Pontimicrobium sp. SW4: one gene and its partner. The protein of the gene in region 1 binds, or shares a complex with, the protein of each later gene. Links are inferred from orthologs where the notes say so. Each region holds a gene or a part of one and is shown on either strand. Other genes may lie near its edges.

Region 1 (7,702 bases):
GTCCATTTTAGTTTTTTTAATTACAATAGTATATAGTGAAGATGATGCCAAAAACACAAAGTACTCACAAACAGCTTTTTATGTTTTTGACTAAAATTTAAAGTGTCCGTTTTTGATACACTTCATGCACGTAAACGGACACATTTTTAAGCTTATATTTTTTTCTTTTTCTAATTTTTACAAGCTGAATATAATATTGTATTATTGTATTATATGGTACTAAAAGAAGCTACAATATTAGTAATAGATGATGACCTCGATGTGCTAACGGCATTACGCCTCTTACTCAAGCCATTGGTTAAAGAAGTAGTTATCGAAAAAAATCCTAGCAACATAAATTCACAAATCGCTAGTAAAAAATTCGATGTTATAATTTTAGATATGAATTTTAATGGTTTAGTTAACACTGGAAATGAAGGCATTTTTTGGCTAAATAAAATTAAAAATCAAAAACCTGAAACTGATGTTATTTTAATTACTGCTTACGCAGATATTGACTTAGCCATAAGAGGTTTAAAGGAAGGTGCCTCTGATTTTTTAGTAAAGCCTTGGAAGAACGAAAAAATTCTAGATATTATAACATCTATTCTTCAATCTAAAAAATCTAATACTAAAAAAGAGGCCGCTTTAAACTCTATTAGCGCAGAGATTATAGGTGATAGCGATGCAATGAAAGATGTATTTGTCAAACTTAAAAAAGTTGCTCCTACAGATGCCAATGTTTTAATATTAGGAGAAAACGGCACTGGTAAAGATTTAATAGCTCGCGCCTTACATGAAAATTCTAACAGAAAAGACAAGCCCTTTATTAAAGTAGATGTTGGGTCATTATCTTCTTCATTATTCGAAAGTGAATTATTTGGCTATAAAAAAGGAGCTTTTACAGATGCAAGAGAAGATCGTAAGGGACGCTTTGAAGCTGCTAATGGTGGCACACTTTTTTTGGATGAAATAGGTAATATTACATTAGGCCAACAGGTACGTCTTTTAACAGTTTTACAAAACAGGCAAGTAACCCCATTAGGCTCCAATGAATCTATTCCTATAGATATTAGACTTATTTGCGCCACTAATATTGAGCCAAAAACATTAGCAGATGAAAAGAAATTTAGGAAAGATTTAATTTACAGAATTAATACAGTTGATATTATAGTACCTCCTTTAAAAGATCGTAAAAATGATATTACAATACTAGCAAAATATTTTATTGAAATTTACGCTGAAAAATATAACAAGAATACCTTTTCTCTAGATTCTGGATTTATTTCAAAATTAAAGAAACACCCATTTCCAGGAAATGTAAGAGAGCTTCAATATGTTTTAGAAAGAGCTGTTATTATGACTGATGGAAACATTCTAAAACCTGAAGATTTAGTATTTTCTTCAATCGAACAGCCTATAAATTCTAGTACTAGCGATAGTACCATGAACTTAGACGATATCGAGAAAAATGCTATTCTTATAGTACTAGAAAAACACAAAGGAAATATTTCAAAATCTGCAAAAGAATTAGGAATAACACGAGCAGCTTTATATAGAAGATTAGATAAATATGAACTATAAAGGCTACATTTTTAGACTCTTTTTAAGAATACTCTTTCTTGTTTTTTCAATTCTAAGTTTAGCATATTTTATATATACCAACAAGGTTACTTTTATTGTCTTATCTGGCTTTGCAATAGTGTATTTGCTTAACAATATTTATTCATTCGTTAAACGCCGTTTTGTCGCAATGGATGACTTTTTTGAAGCAGTAAAATATCGTGATTTTTCAAGATGGTTTCCCGAGGACAGAGGTCCAAGTGATATTAGGTTTCTATACACAGGGTTTAACGAAATAAACCGAACCATAAAAGACATAAATTCTAAAAACGAAGCACAATACGTCTATCTGCAAAAGATTTTAGAAATGGTTGATATTGGTATTATTGCATATAACCTTGAATCTGGAGATGTATTATGGAGCAATAATTCTTTTGGAGAAACTTTAGATGTTCCCTCTTTTAAAAACATTCGATTTTTAGAAAACAGGAAACCCAAGTTATATGCAACTATTTTTGAGACCTATCATAGAGAACCTAACTCTATTTCAATAGTAGTTCAAAATGAAAAGATAAAAATTTTAATTTCAGATACGGTTTTTCAAGTTCAAGATGATGCTTTCAAATTAATAGTTATTCAAAATATAAATGATACATTGAATAAAAATGAGTCTGAATCTTGGAAAAAATTATTGAGCGTCATGACTCATGAAATAATGAATTCTATTGCGCCTATTTCATCTTTAGCAGATACTTTGCAAAGAAATTTACAGTTGACTTTGGAGAATCCAGAAGAGCATAAACTTGAACCTGAAGATCTTAATGCAGGGATAAAAACTATTAAAAGTAGAAGCGAAGGACTCTTAAAATTCGCAAAAACATACCGTAGTTTAAGTAAAGTTACTCACTTAAATCTTCAAAAAACGAAAGTCGCTGATTTATTCAAGAATATTCAGTTACTAATGGAGCCGTCAATAAAGGCAAAAAACATTGCCATAGACTTTAATATAAATACACCAAAGTTAGAACTTGATATAGATTTACATCTCATAGAACAAGTTCTAATAAACTTAATATTAAATGCTGTTGATGCTTGTAAAAATAAAAAAGATGCCCAAATAAAAGTTCAAGCTTCTCAAAATTCGAATAGAGATATTATTATTAAGGTTTTTGATAATGGTAGTGGAATCCCGCAAGACATATTGGAACAAATTTTTATTCCTTTTTTTACAAGTAAAATGACAGGAAGTGGAATTGGTTTAAGTCTTTGCAAGCAAATAATGCTATTACATAAAGGCAAAATTTTAGTCAATAGTATTGAAGATGAAGGCTCTGTTTTTAGTCTAGTATTTTAATAATTAATCCAAAAACTGTTAGATTAGAAGCTAATTGTGTTGTACTAAAAAACCTCAACCATTTAATTTATAATAGATTGAGGCTTTTTATAGTTTCTAGTCAATTACTAGTTATATATTATTCTTTAGCAGCTAAATAACGTTCAGCATCTAACGCAGCCATACATCCTGTTCCTGCTGCTGTTACTGCTTGTCTATAGACATGATCTGCTGCATCTCCGCTAACAAATACACCATCAATATTTGTCTTTGATGTTCCAGGCTTATTGATGATATAACCTGTTTCATCTAACTCTAAATAGTCTTTAAAAATATCGGTATTCGGTTTATGACCAATAGCTACAAAAAATCCAGTTGCTGGAATATCGTGCTTTTCGTTTGTTTGGTTATTAAAAACTCTAACACCAGTTACAACTTGACCGTCTCCTAATACTTCATCTGTTTCGGTATTAAAAAGAATTTCAATATTTTCAGTATTCTTAACTCTAGCAGCCATAATCTTAGATGCTCTAAATTCATCTCTTCTAACTAACATAGTCACCTTGGTGCATAACTTTGATAAATAGTGAGCTTCTTCACAAGCCGAATCACCTGCTCCAACAATAACAACTTCTTGGCCTCGATAGAAAAATCCATCGCAAACTGCACAAGCAGATACACCTCCACCTAGTTTTAGATATTTTTGCTCAGATTCTAAACCTAAATATTTTGCAGATGCTCCTGTTGAGATAATCACTGTTTCACAATGAATTTCCTTAGTATCATTTACCCAAACCTTATGAATATCTCCAGAAAAATCTACTTTAGTAACCCATCCATCTCTAACATCTGTATCAAACCTTTCAGCCTGTTGTTGTAATTGAATCATCATTTCAGGTCCAGTTACACCATCTGGATATCCTGGAAAATTCTCAACTTCATTTGTCGTTGTTAATTGCCCTCCTGGTTGTGTCCCTTGGTATAATACTGGGTTCATATTAGCTCTTGCTACATAAATTGCAGCTGTATAACCTGCAGGTCCTGAACCAATAATTAAGCATTTTACTTTTTCTATTGTCTCTGACATTTTATTAATCAATTTTAAACATTAAACCAATTGTTGGTTATTTCTTTTTCTATTTCTAAATTTTGATTGTGCTCGAATTCGTTCTTAATCGCATTATATTCGTAATCCTTACCCCAAGCTTCATAATTTTTTGCTACATCTTTAATCGCATCACAAATAAAATGCACTTCTTTATCTGTCATTGTTGGATGAATTGACATTCGCACCCAACCTGGTCTTTCAATTAAACAGCCTTCTAAAATCTTCAATTCAATAGCTTTTGACGTTGGTAAATCTACATTTAGCAAAAAATGACCATACGTTCCTGCACATGAACAACCTCCTCTGGTTTGAATACCATAACGATCATTTAAGAGTTTAACCACTAAATTATAATGTGCATCTATAATGTAAAATGAATATACTCCTAGACGCTCTTTATGATGTCCCGCTAAAATTTGAAGGTTTTCAATTTTAGATAGTTTGTCTAAAATAATAGTATTCATTTCATGCTCTCGTTGCAAAATATTTTCAACACCCATTTGCTCCTTAAGTTTAATAGACAAAGCTATTTTAATAGCTTGTAAAAACCCTGGAGTTCCGCCATCTTCTCGAGATTCGATATCATCAACATAATCATGATCTCCCCAAGGATTAGTATAAGATACTGTTCCTCCTCCTGGATTATCTGGCACTAAATTTTTATATAATTTCTTGTTGAATATTAAAACTCCCGAAGCTCCAGGTCCTCCTAAAAATTTATGTGGTGAAAACATGACAGCATCTAAATACGCCTCTTCATCTTCAGGATGCATATTTATCTCTACATAAGGTGCCGAACATGCAAAATCGACAAAACATAAACCATTATTTTGGTGTATTAGTTTCGCAATAGCATGATAATCTGTTTTAATTCCTGTGACGTTAGAACATGCCGTAACAGCAGCTATTTTTATTGGGTGGTCTTTATACTTGTCTAAAAGCTTTTGATAGCTTTTCATGCACACCAAGCCAACTTCATCACATGGAATTACTTCAACTTTAGCAATAGTTTCTAACCAAGAGGTTTGATTTGAATGATGCTCCATATGAGTCACAAAAACCACAGGTCGTATATCGCTAGGAATATTGGTGTAGTCCTTTAAGTTTTCAGAAACTTTTAGTCCTAAAATGCGTTGAAACTTATTGATTGCGCCTGTCATTCCTGAGCCAACAGTAATGAGGATATCATCAGTTGATGCATTAACATGCTTTTTAATAATATTTCGCGCTTCATGATACGCATGCGTCATTGAAGACCCTGTAATTGATGTTTCAGTATGCGTATTAGCCACATAGGGTCCAATAGCATTCAACATCTTTTCTTCTATAGGTCTGTACAACCGCCCACTTGCAGTCCAATCGGCATAAATAATGTCTTTTTTACCATAAGGCGATTCGAAGGATTCATCAATCCCAACAATATTTTTTCTAAATGTTTGGAAATATTTTTCTAACTCGGTTGACATTGTTTTCTTAAAATTTTGCGTGTACAAAAATAGTGAAAAGAATTGCTTTACGTAACTAAATATTTAAGGTGTTATGCTAAAATCCGTTTTATTAGATTCTTTAAAAACACTAAGTCCGCATTCTAAAAATTTCGCATATTCTTCTTCATTTGGCGTATATCCTACTGGTTGATTTAAAATCTTTGTACCATCTGGGTTTAACAACACGTAATATGGTTGCGAATTAGTTTGAAAGAACTGTGTTTGAAAATGCGCCCATTTATGTCCATAGTTTTTTAATGTTCTAGTTCCGCCATTTATTCTTGGTACTTCAATACGTTCGCTTTCTGGCAATTCTTTTTTATCATCAACATATAAAGAAATTAACACATAATCATTTCTTAAATACTTATCTATTGAAGGTAATGGCCAAACGTGTTCTTCCATTTTTCTGCAATTGACACAAGCATATCCTGTAAAATCAAGAATAATAGGTTTGTTAACTTTTTTGGCATATTCAATTCCTGTTTTTAAATCTTTAAAACAATCCAATTTATTAGGACAATCCATAGGCTTTATAAAACTATAACCAACCGGTGGTGTTAAACCACTCAGTAGAGTAAGCGATGTAAACGTATCTGTTTCTTTATTTACTCTAAATCCAGACACTAAATACACAACAAAAGCAGCTACTAAAATTCCAGAAGAAATTCTAAAAAAAGATAATTTTCTAATTGGTGAATCGTGAGGAAACCTGATTTTTCCAAAAATATACAATGCTAATCCAGCAAATATAATAATCCATAAACCTAAGAAGGCTTCAAATTTTAAAACCCCCCAATGTTGCACTAAATCGGCATTTGATAAAAATTTAAATGCTAAAGCTAATTCTAAAAATCCTAAAACTACTTTGGTTGTGTTTAACCAACCTCCAGATTTTGGCAATGCATTTAACATATTTGGAAACATGGCAAACAATGCGAAAGGCAGTCCTAAGGACACTCCAAAACCAGCCATTCCAGCTGTAAGTTGCCACGCACCACCATCTGCAGTTAATGATCCTGCTAGTAATGAGCCTAAAATTGGTCCTGTACATGAAAATGAGACTATGGCTAAAGTAAGTGCCATGAAGAATATTCCTAAAACTCCTCCAATATTTTCGCCTTGCGTTGTTGTGTTTGTCCAACGTGCTGGTAATGTTAATTCATAATATCCAAAAAATGAAAAGGCGAAAAAGACAAAAATGATAAAGAAAATAACGTTCAATACAACATTTGTAGAGATTTCATTTAAAATATCTGGGTTTACCGAATCCAATAAATGAAATGGCACACTTAATACCACATAAACTGCAAAAATAAAAAAGCCATAAAGCAATGCTTTTGACACGCCTGCGCTATTATTTCCTCCGCTTTTTTTAGTAAAAAAACTTACCGTTAAAGGTATCATTGGAAACACACAAGGTGTTAACAATGCTAACAAACCACCTAAAAACCCTAGCCCAAAAATGCTCCAAAGAGATTTTCCTTTTTCTTCTACATTTGACGTTATTGTTGCGCCTTCTATATCACAATTTATATCAGATTTTGAAATATCACCTGCAGACATTCCATAGAGTAACTGGTTGGTGTTTTCCGTATTAACAATAGTCGGATTGACAACTAAGTTTTCATCATCATTAACAGCAACTAAACCTGTGTTTTTCGAGTAATTAAATGTAAACGGATTGTCTGGTTTAAAAATACATTGCTCATCATCACAAGTCATATATTCTACATTACCATTAATCACAAATTGATTACCAACTACTTTAATTCGTTGTGTAAAAGTGGCTTGGTTATAAAACTTAGACACCTCCATGTCAAACACCTTGTCGTGTTTTGTCACTTTATTTTCATCACTTTCAACAACTGAGTCAATTAGTTGATAGTCGTTACTTTCTTCAAAATTAAATGTGGTAGGCAAAGGCCCTCCTTCTTCAACAAATTGCGAATAGACAGCCCATTTATCATCAATATTGGCCTTAAAAATGATATCGTATTCTTCCTCACTAACTTTCTTCGTTTCAAATTCCCACGATACTGGGTCTAGTATTTGAGAACTACCTAAATTAAACTCAGGAATGTCTTCTTGTTCCAACAAACTATCAGAAATATTAAATTCAAAAGGCACGTCTGTTGGAGGCAGGCAACGCTTATCGTCACAGGTCATAAAATTAAGCGTTCCAGTAATGGTAGCATTTGGATTTGACAACTTTACAACTTGCGTAAATTC
Region 2 (7,813 bases), 170 kb from region 1 along the record:
TCATAATTCTCTTTAATATTTTCAGCGTATAAGTCTATATGTTCGCCTGTTTCTACATCTACAAAGCGTTTAGGCGCATTATCAAAATCAAAATTGAATTCCTTTTCTTTATCCATCACGTGAAACAAAATAACTTCATGCTTATTATACTTTAAATGTCTTAATGCATCAAAAAGCTTCACTTCATCAATACCATCTTGAAACATATCGGTAAATAAAAAAATCAGTGAACGTCTATGAATTTTTTCTGCTATTTGATGAAGGTATTCGTAAGTATTAGTCATTTTTTTAATAGATTTTGAAACCACCATATTGGCTAACTGATCTAACAGCATTCTATGATGTCGTTCACTCCCTTTCTCTGGTGAATAATAATCATACTCATCGCTATAAATACTTAGCCCAACAGCATCTCTTTGCTTTTTTAAAATATGCATGATTGATGCGGCAGCTAAGGCTGAAAAACCTATTTTGTTCAACGAATCGATTGAAAATTGCTTTAGCTCAGGATAGTGCATTGAGCTACTATTATCCACTATAATATGACATCGTAAATTGGTTTCTTCATCATAACGTTTTGTAAAAAGCTTGTCTGTTTTTGCAAATAATTTCCAATCTATATGACGTGTACTCTCACCACGATTGTATATTTTATGTTCAGCAAATTCCGCAGAAAACCCATGAAACGGACTTTTATGCATCCCTGCAATAAAGCCTTCAACTACTTCCTTTGCTAGTAATTCTAGATTTTTAAACCCTGATGTTTTATTTACTTCGTCTCTTAAATTCATTATTCTTTGGTGCTTTCAAAAATAGTTTGCGCTCTAAAAATTGGATCTGCTGCTTGAAGCAATTTGTTTTTTAATATAGGACTAAAATTAGGGTTTTCGCTTAAAAACGTTTCAATAACTTCTTTTGCATACGCTGAATTATACCTTCCTATGGTACTACTAAGCCATCTTTTTGGAAAAAATATATCTCCTGTTAGCTGAATTTCCTCTAGCAACTCCAAACTCTGCTTTAAATGTTTTTGACCACTTGCTTGACGTAATGGATGGTGAATATTACCCAAGGCTCTCAACACCCAAGACTCTTTTGCTCTGTTATCAGCATCTTTAAACGATTCGAATAACTTATCGCGAGTTTCTTCATTATTTGATAAGGATGGCAATAAAAATTGAAACCTCTCTAGCTTATCTTGGTTGGTAATTTCTGCTTCAGCAGTTTTTAAAATATTTTGTGTTTCTGGATGGTTATATAAGGCTAATGTTGAAGCTAAATTAGTGTAATCGTCTTTATTTAATTTTAAATTTGAAATGGTTGCGGTCTTATTCCAAATATTGTATAAGAATCCTTGTCCTTTTTTTGAATATGCAATCGCTTTATAAAGACCGAAAAGTGTTTTTTTAATTCCTGATTCTTCTGTTCCTTCCAAACGTTGCCTTACATCAGTTTCTAATGCTTCTTGAACGCTTTCTCGTTGTCTTTGAGTTAAATATATCCAGAATATACTTTGCAATTTTCCAGAAACCAATCGAACTAGCACTTCTTCTTGTTCTTCTAAAATAGCACGCTTGAATAGATTAAAAGCTACTATTGGTGACACATCATTATTTAATGTTTTTTCATATAAGTTTATGTAAGCATACCCTCTTGCAACTTCATTTTCAAGATTTAGAAAAGCATCCAGATTTTCTTGTTGAACAGGGAAAACTCCATATCCAAATCCATTAAAATTATAAATGATATTAAGCGGTTTTGGCAACCCAATGGCTTCTTCAACAATGATATCTTGTTTTTGCATTCCCACGTTTATCACGTGTATAGAATCTGTATACACGAGTCCGATTTCAAATTGTTGCGGCCATATTTTGTCACTTTTATCTTCTGCTTTTTGAACTATTTTAAATTTAGAAATTGTATTATTTGAATCATAGGTTAGATTATCAGTGATTATTGGTCTTCCAGATTGATTTACCCAAACATCACTCCAAGCTTTCATATCAATATCTGTTTTCTTATCAAGAATAGACACTAATTCATTCCAATCGGCATTGCCATTGGCATACGTTTTTATATACTCTTGTATGCCTTCTTGAAAGGCTTGCTTTCCCATAGTGGCTTCTAATTGACGCATCATAATTGGTGCTTTGTTGTAAATAATGTTTCCATATAAAGAACCTGCGTTTTTCAAATTATCTAAATGTTGACGGATAGGTGTAGCACCTTTTGTACGATCTTCGGCGTATGCACTAGAATAATGCGACAACACAAACTGTAAGTCGTGGTTAAACTCCGGAAAACTAGGATTGGCAATTTTATCTGCCATAAAGTTGGCAAATACTTCTTTCATCCAAACATCGTTAAACCATTTCATGGTCACTAAATCCCCAAACCACATGTGAGAAACCTCGTGGGCTATCAATTTCCCTCTACCTAACTCTGAACTTTTTGTGGCAGTTTCATCTAAAAACAACGTAGATTCTCTATATTGAATAGCGCCCACATGCTCCATACCTCCATATTGAAATCCTGGGATTGTTGCAAAATCTAATTTTTGAAACGGAAATTTATAATCGGCATAATCTTCTAAAAACCTAACTGCTTCATAATGTAGTCTAAAGATTTCTGGAATACTTGCAGTAACTTTTGCCGAATCGGTTTCTCGATATAACAGATTCATTTTAAAATCATCTATAGTTTTTTGAGTCGTCTCGAAAGCACCTGCAACGAACGAGAATAAATAGGTGCTCATTTTATCGGTAGGAATATATATGTGCTTTGTTTTATTTTCTTCTTCAATAGTATCTTTCAATAGTGCACCACATAATACGTTCCAGTCTTTAGGTGCTGCAATATTTAAATGGTAAACTGCTTTTAAATCTGGTTGGTCAAAACATGGAAACAATGTACTTGCTCTATCTGGCACAAGTAAAGTATATAAATATTCCTTATTTCTGTTCAGAGATAATTCGCCAGCATTAAAAGCAACTTCAATGATGTTTTCACCTTCTATTAAGTAAGTAGCATCAATTATTAAATGCTCATTTTCATGCTTAATATCAATATCGTTTCCATTGGCATTAACGCTTAAAAGTAAGGACTTGTCTGCGTTGAAATCTAAAATAAGTGGTTGTTCTAAATTTTGAATGGTAGTTTCCAGTTTTAAATTGGAAACTACAGGTGCATCTAACGATTCTGGAATATCAAAGGTTAAATGATACTCGATATTTGAAAGCTGTTCTACTCTAAATTCTGCTAAATCCAACGATATACCTTTAGCTAATAAAGCAGATTCGGTAACTTTATCATTATTACTACATGCTACCAAAAAAAGGGCTAAAAGCCCTAAACATATTTGCTTCATAATACAACTATAAAAGTAAGAGGTACTAAAAATAGAAAAGGTTTAGCGCATTGCCAAACCTTTTCTATAAGCTTATTTGTTAAATTAATTTATAACAATGAGTCTATTGCTTCTGTGTAAGCATTTTTTGGAGCTACACCAACTTGTCTTCCTACAACTTCTCCATCTTTAAATACTAAAACTGTTGGTATATTTCTAACACCATATTTCGCTGCAAATTCTTGATTTGCATCTACATCTACTTTTCCAACAACAGCCTTGTCTGCATATTCTTCACTTATTTGGTCAATGATAGGTCCAACCATTCTACATGGTCCACACCAAGCAGCCCAAAAATCTACCATTACTGGCTTGTCGCTTTTTAAAACCGTTTCTTCAAACGTTGCATCTGTTATTTCTAATGCCATAATATTTTAATTTAATTGTGTATTACTACTAATTTATATGCAAAATTAGTCAAAAATTTTGCCAAAGCTTACAACTACACTATTTGTTTTGTTTATTTGGAAATTGATTGACACTATAATAATTAAAATAACAAAAAAATTATACGCAACTAAATAGTTGCGTATTAAATATATATGTTTTAATTTAGCAACCAATTAGTTGCGTATAAATAAAACGAATAATTATGAAAGACATTATTAAAAAGGAAGTACTATTAAATCATTCTATTGATGCTGTATGGAATGCCATAAGTAAAGCTGAAGAAATTTCAACGTGGTTTATACCAGCAGATTTTAAAGCTGAAGAAGGCTACAAATACACCTTTACTTCTCCACCAAACGAAAAAGGCTGTACGGTGATTAGCGGAGAAGTGAAAAATGCAAATCCTTACATATTAATTTATACGTGGATAGTTGGTGACACTAAAACAGAGACTACTGTAAAATGGGAGCTTGAATCCACCAAAAATGGCACGAAACTATATCTTGAACATTCAGGTATTTCAAACTATCAAGGAGATACAGCAATAGCAATATTTGAAAGTTTTAGTGGAGGCTGGGATAATTGCATCAATGAATTAACAGAATTTTTAAAAGAAAAAGTTGATGCAAGATAATATTACAAAACTATTTAAAGCAATCGCAGACCCAACAAGGCGTGATATTTTTCACGCCTTAGTGATTGCTACTTCAGCATTGTCAATTACTCAAATTTCTAACCAGTTTGAAATTACAAGACAAGGTGTAACGAAACACATTAAAACTTTGGAAGATGCAGGCTTAGTACATATTAATGCACTAGGTCGCGAACGTTTTTGTAATGCCAATGCAAAGCCGTTAGAAGAAGTAAATAAATGGATTAAATTTTATGAGCAATTTTGGGATGACAAGTTAGGTAAGTTAAGTGATTTTTTGGATAGTAAAGATTCTTAATTCAACTTATAAAACACTTGTTGACTCTCTAATTCCTCAAGTAATTCTTGCGATATTTTTACTTTTTGTTTTCTACTAGGCATTTGTAATTTAATTTGCTCTTTATTATCGTAAATCACAAAATTTAAATGATGATTCCCTTCGTGCATTCTTAACAAGTCTTTAATGCTTTTTATACGATCTTCTTGAATGTCTTTAATATCAAATTGAATAGATAGTTTCTTTGCATAACTATCCATTACATCATGCAATAATTGGAAACTATTATATTGAATTCTTGGTTCACCTTTCTTTCCTGTGTCTCTATTTACCCATCCTTCTTTAATATAAGCTCTCACATACACAAAATTACTAACCATTAAAAAGTGTCTGAATTTTAAATATTCTTCTCCAAAAATTCTAAACTCATAAGATTCCACATAATCTTCGATAGTAAATAACGCCCAGCCTTTTCCTTGCTTACTTACACGATGTTGCACATCTGTCACTACGCCACCAAAAGTCAACTCTCTATTTACATAATTTTCAAGGTCTTTAAATAAAGACACTTCAGCATTACAGAATGTGGTCATTTCAATTTTGAAATCGTCTAATGGATGTCCAGAAATATAAATACCAACTACTTCTTTTTCACGTGCCAGTTTTTCCATAGTTCCCCATTCTTCACAAGGAGGCACTTCAGGTTCCGGAATTTGAACATCACTAGATTCTCCAAACAAACTTACTTGAGCTGAATTTTCGTTTTCTTGATATTTATTTGCGTATTTAATTGTTTTTTCTAGAAATGTTATACCATCTCCTTCATCAATAAAATATTGTGCACGATGTGTTTCTTTAAAGCAATCAAAACCACCAGCATTAGCAAGATTTTCAAATGCTTTTTTATTAGCTGCACGCAAATCAATGCGTTTTGCTAAATCAAAAATGGATTTATATGGCCCATCTTTTTTCCGGTTTTCTACAATGGTTTTTACAGCTCCATGACCAACACCTTTAATCGCTCCCATACCAAAACGAACTGCATTATCTTGGTTTACTGAGAACTTATAATAGGATTCGTTCACATCTGGACCAAGCACGTTTAATTTCATGCGCTTGCATTCTTCCATGAAAAAAGTCACTTGCTTGATATCGTTCATGTTATTTGATAACACAGCAGCCATATATTCGGCTGGATAATGCGCTTTCAAATAAGCAGTTTGATAGGCTATCCAAGCATAACATGTTGAGTGCGATTTGTTGAAGGCATAACTTGCAAAAGCTTCCCAATCTTTCCAGATTTTTTCGAGTTTCTCCTTGTCCATTCCTTTTGCAGCAGCTTGCTCTATAAACTTAGGTTTCATTTTATCAAGAACCGCTTTCTGCTTTTTCCCCATGGCTTTACGCAATACATCTGCTTCACCTTTGGTGAAATCTGCCAACTTCTGCGACAATAACATTACCTGCTCCTGATAGACTGTAATACCATAGGTTTCCTTAAGGTATTCCTCCATTTCCGGAAGGTCATATTCTATCTCTTCATCGCCGTGTTTACGTGCAATAAAACTTGGAATGTATTCCATCGGCCCAGGACGATACAAGGCGTTCATTGCAATAAGGTCATCAAAAACGGTAGGTTTTAAATCCTTCATGTGTTTTTGCATCCCTGGAGATTCGTATTGGAAAATCCCTACGGTTTCTCCTCTTTGGAACAACTCATACGTCTTTTCATCATCAATTGGGAAATTGTCAGGATCTAAATCTACATTATGTTTGGCTTTTACAATTTTTACGGTATCCTTTATAAGGGTTAAGGTCTTTAAACCAAGGAAATCCATCTTCAACAATCCAGCATCTTCCACAACCGAGTTGTCAAATTGTGTGACATACAAATCCGAATCTTTGGCTGTTGCCACTGGAACATAGTTTGTAATATCACTTGGTGTTATAATAACGCCACAAGCGTGAATTCCTGTATTTCTTACAGAGCCTTCTAAAATTCTTGCAAGATTTACCGTTTCGGCCTCAAGATCCTCACCATCTGCTATATTTAATAGCTGATTAACTTTTTCTAAATCTTCAGCACGAAACATCCCTTTAAGTTTCTTTTCGTCTGCACCAAAAATCTTCCCAAGTTTAGACATGGTAGGAATGAGTTTCGCTATTCTATCAGCATCAAATAATGGTAAATCCAATACTCTAGCTGTATCACGAATGGAGGACTTTGCAGCCATAGTTCCATAAGTAATAATTTGCGCTACTTGATTAGCTCCATATTTATCTATGACATAATCCATAACACGTCCACGACCTTCATCATCAAAATCGATATCAATATCAGGCATACTTACACGATCTGGATTTAAGAAACGCTCAAAAAGTAAATCGTACTTTAAAGGGTCAATATTGGTAATCCATAAACAATAAGCCACTACAGAGCCTGCTGCTGAACCACGTCCTGGACCAACAGATACATCCATATTTCTCGCTTCTCGAATAAAGTCTTCAACAATTAAGAAATATCCTGGATACCCTGTATTTTCAATAGTTGCGAGCTCAAAATCTAGTCGTTCTTCTATTTCTTTTGTGATTTCTCCGTAACGTTTTTTAGCACCCTCGTAAGTAATATGTCTTAAATAAGCATTCTCTCCTCGTTTGCCTCCATCTTCTAAATCTTGCTCATCCTTAAATTCATCAGGAATACCAAATTCTGGCAGTAATACATCTCTAGCTAGTTCAAAAGCTTCCACTTTGTCCACGACTTCTTGAATATTGACAATAGCTTCAGGAGTATCTTTAAACAACGCTTTCATTTCTTCAGAAGACTTAAAAAAGTATTCTTGATTTGGTAAGCCATAACGATAGCCTCGACCTCTTCCTATTGGAGTCCCTTGCTTTTCACCATCTTTTACACACAATAAAATGTCATGTGCATTAGCATCATCTTGCTCACAATAATAATTGTTATTTGTTGCGACCAACTTTACATCATGCTTATTTGCGAACTCTTTTAATACTTGATTAACACGTCTTTCATCCTCTTGATTGTGTTGCATAATCTCAAGATAGAAATCATCTTTAAACTGGT

What was found.
Region 2: the proteins of trxB (region 1) and trxA are in contact, whole or in part, in a crystal structure (PDB 1F6M), measured with the Escherichia coli proteins. The link is inferred for Pontimicrobium sp. SW4 from one-to-one orthologs.

Annotation. Positions count from the first base shown.
Region 1 is NZ_CP157199.1:270,390-278,091, reverse strand. What follows is about bases 1,989-4,833. They hold trxB (thioredoxin-disulfide reductase), read right to left. Parts: upstream 3,963-4,833; coding sequence 3,015-3,962; downstream 1,989-3,014. Other genes in these bases: ABGB03_RS01275 (aminotransferase class V-fold PLP-dependent enzyme), read right to left, coding at 3,977-4,833; ABGB03_RS01285 (HAMP domain-containing sensor histidine kinase), read left to right, coding at 1,989-2,896. Outside these bases: ABGB03_RS01295 (efflux RND transporter periplasmic adaptor subunit), read right to left, coding at 1-6; ABGB03_RS01290 (sigma-54 dependent transcriptional regulator), read left to right, coding at 214-1,563; more of ABGB03_RS01285, read left to right, coding at 1,553-1,988; more of ABGB03_RS01275, read right to left, coding at 4,834-5,449; ABGB03_RS01270 (cytochrome c biogenesis protein CcdA), read right to left, coding at 5,513-7,702.
Region 2 is NZ_CP157199.1:98,699-106,511, reverse strand. The notes cover bases 2,116-5,071. They hold trxA (thioredoxin), read right to left. Parts: upstream 3,775-5,071; coding sequence 3,457-3,774; downstream 2,116-3,456. Other genes in these bases: dnaE (DNA polymerase III subunit alpha), read right to left, coding at 4,743-5,071; ABGB03_RS00525 (metalloregulator ArsR/SmtB family transcription factor), read left to right, coding at 4,420-4,746; ABGB03_RS00530 (SRPBCC domain-containing protein), read left to right, coding at 3,999-4,430; ABGB03_RS00540 (M1 family aminopeptidase), read right to left, coding at 2,116-3,367. Also shown: ABGB03_RS00545 (DUF58 domain-containing protein), read right to left, coding at 1-791; more of ABGB03_RS00540, read right to left, coding at 791-2,115; more of dnaE, read right to left, coding at 5,072-7,813. UniProt on the Escherichia coli protein: Participates in various redox reactions through the reversible oxidation of its active center dithiol to a disulfide and catalyzes dithiol-disulfide exchange reactions.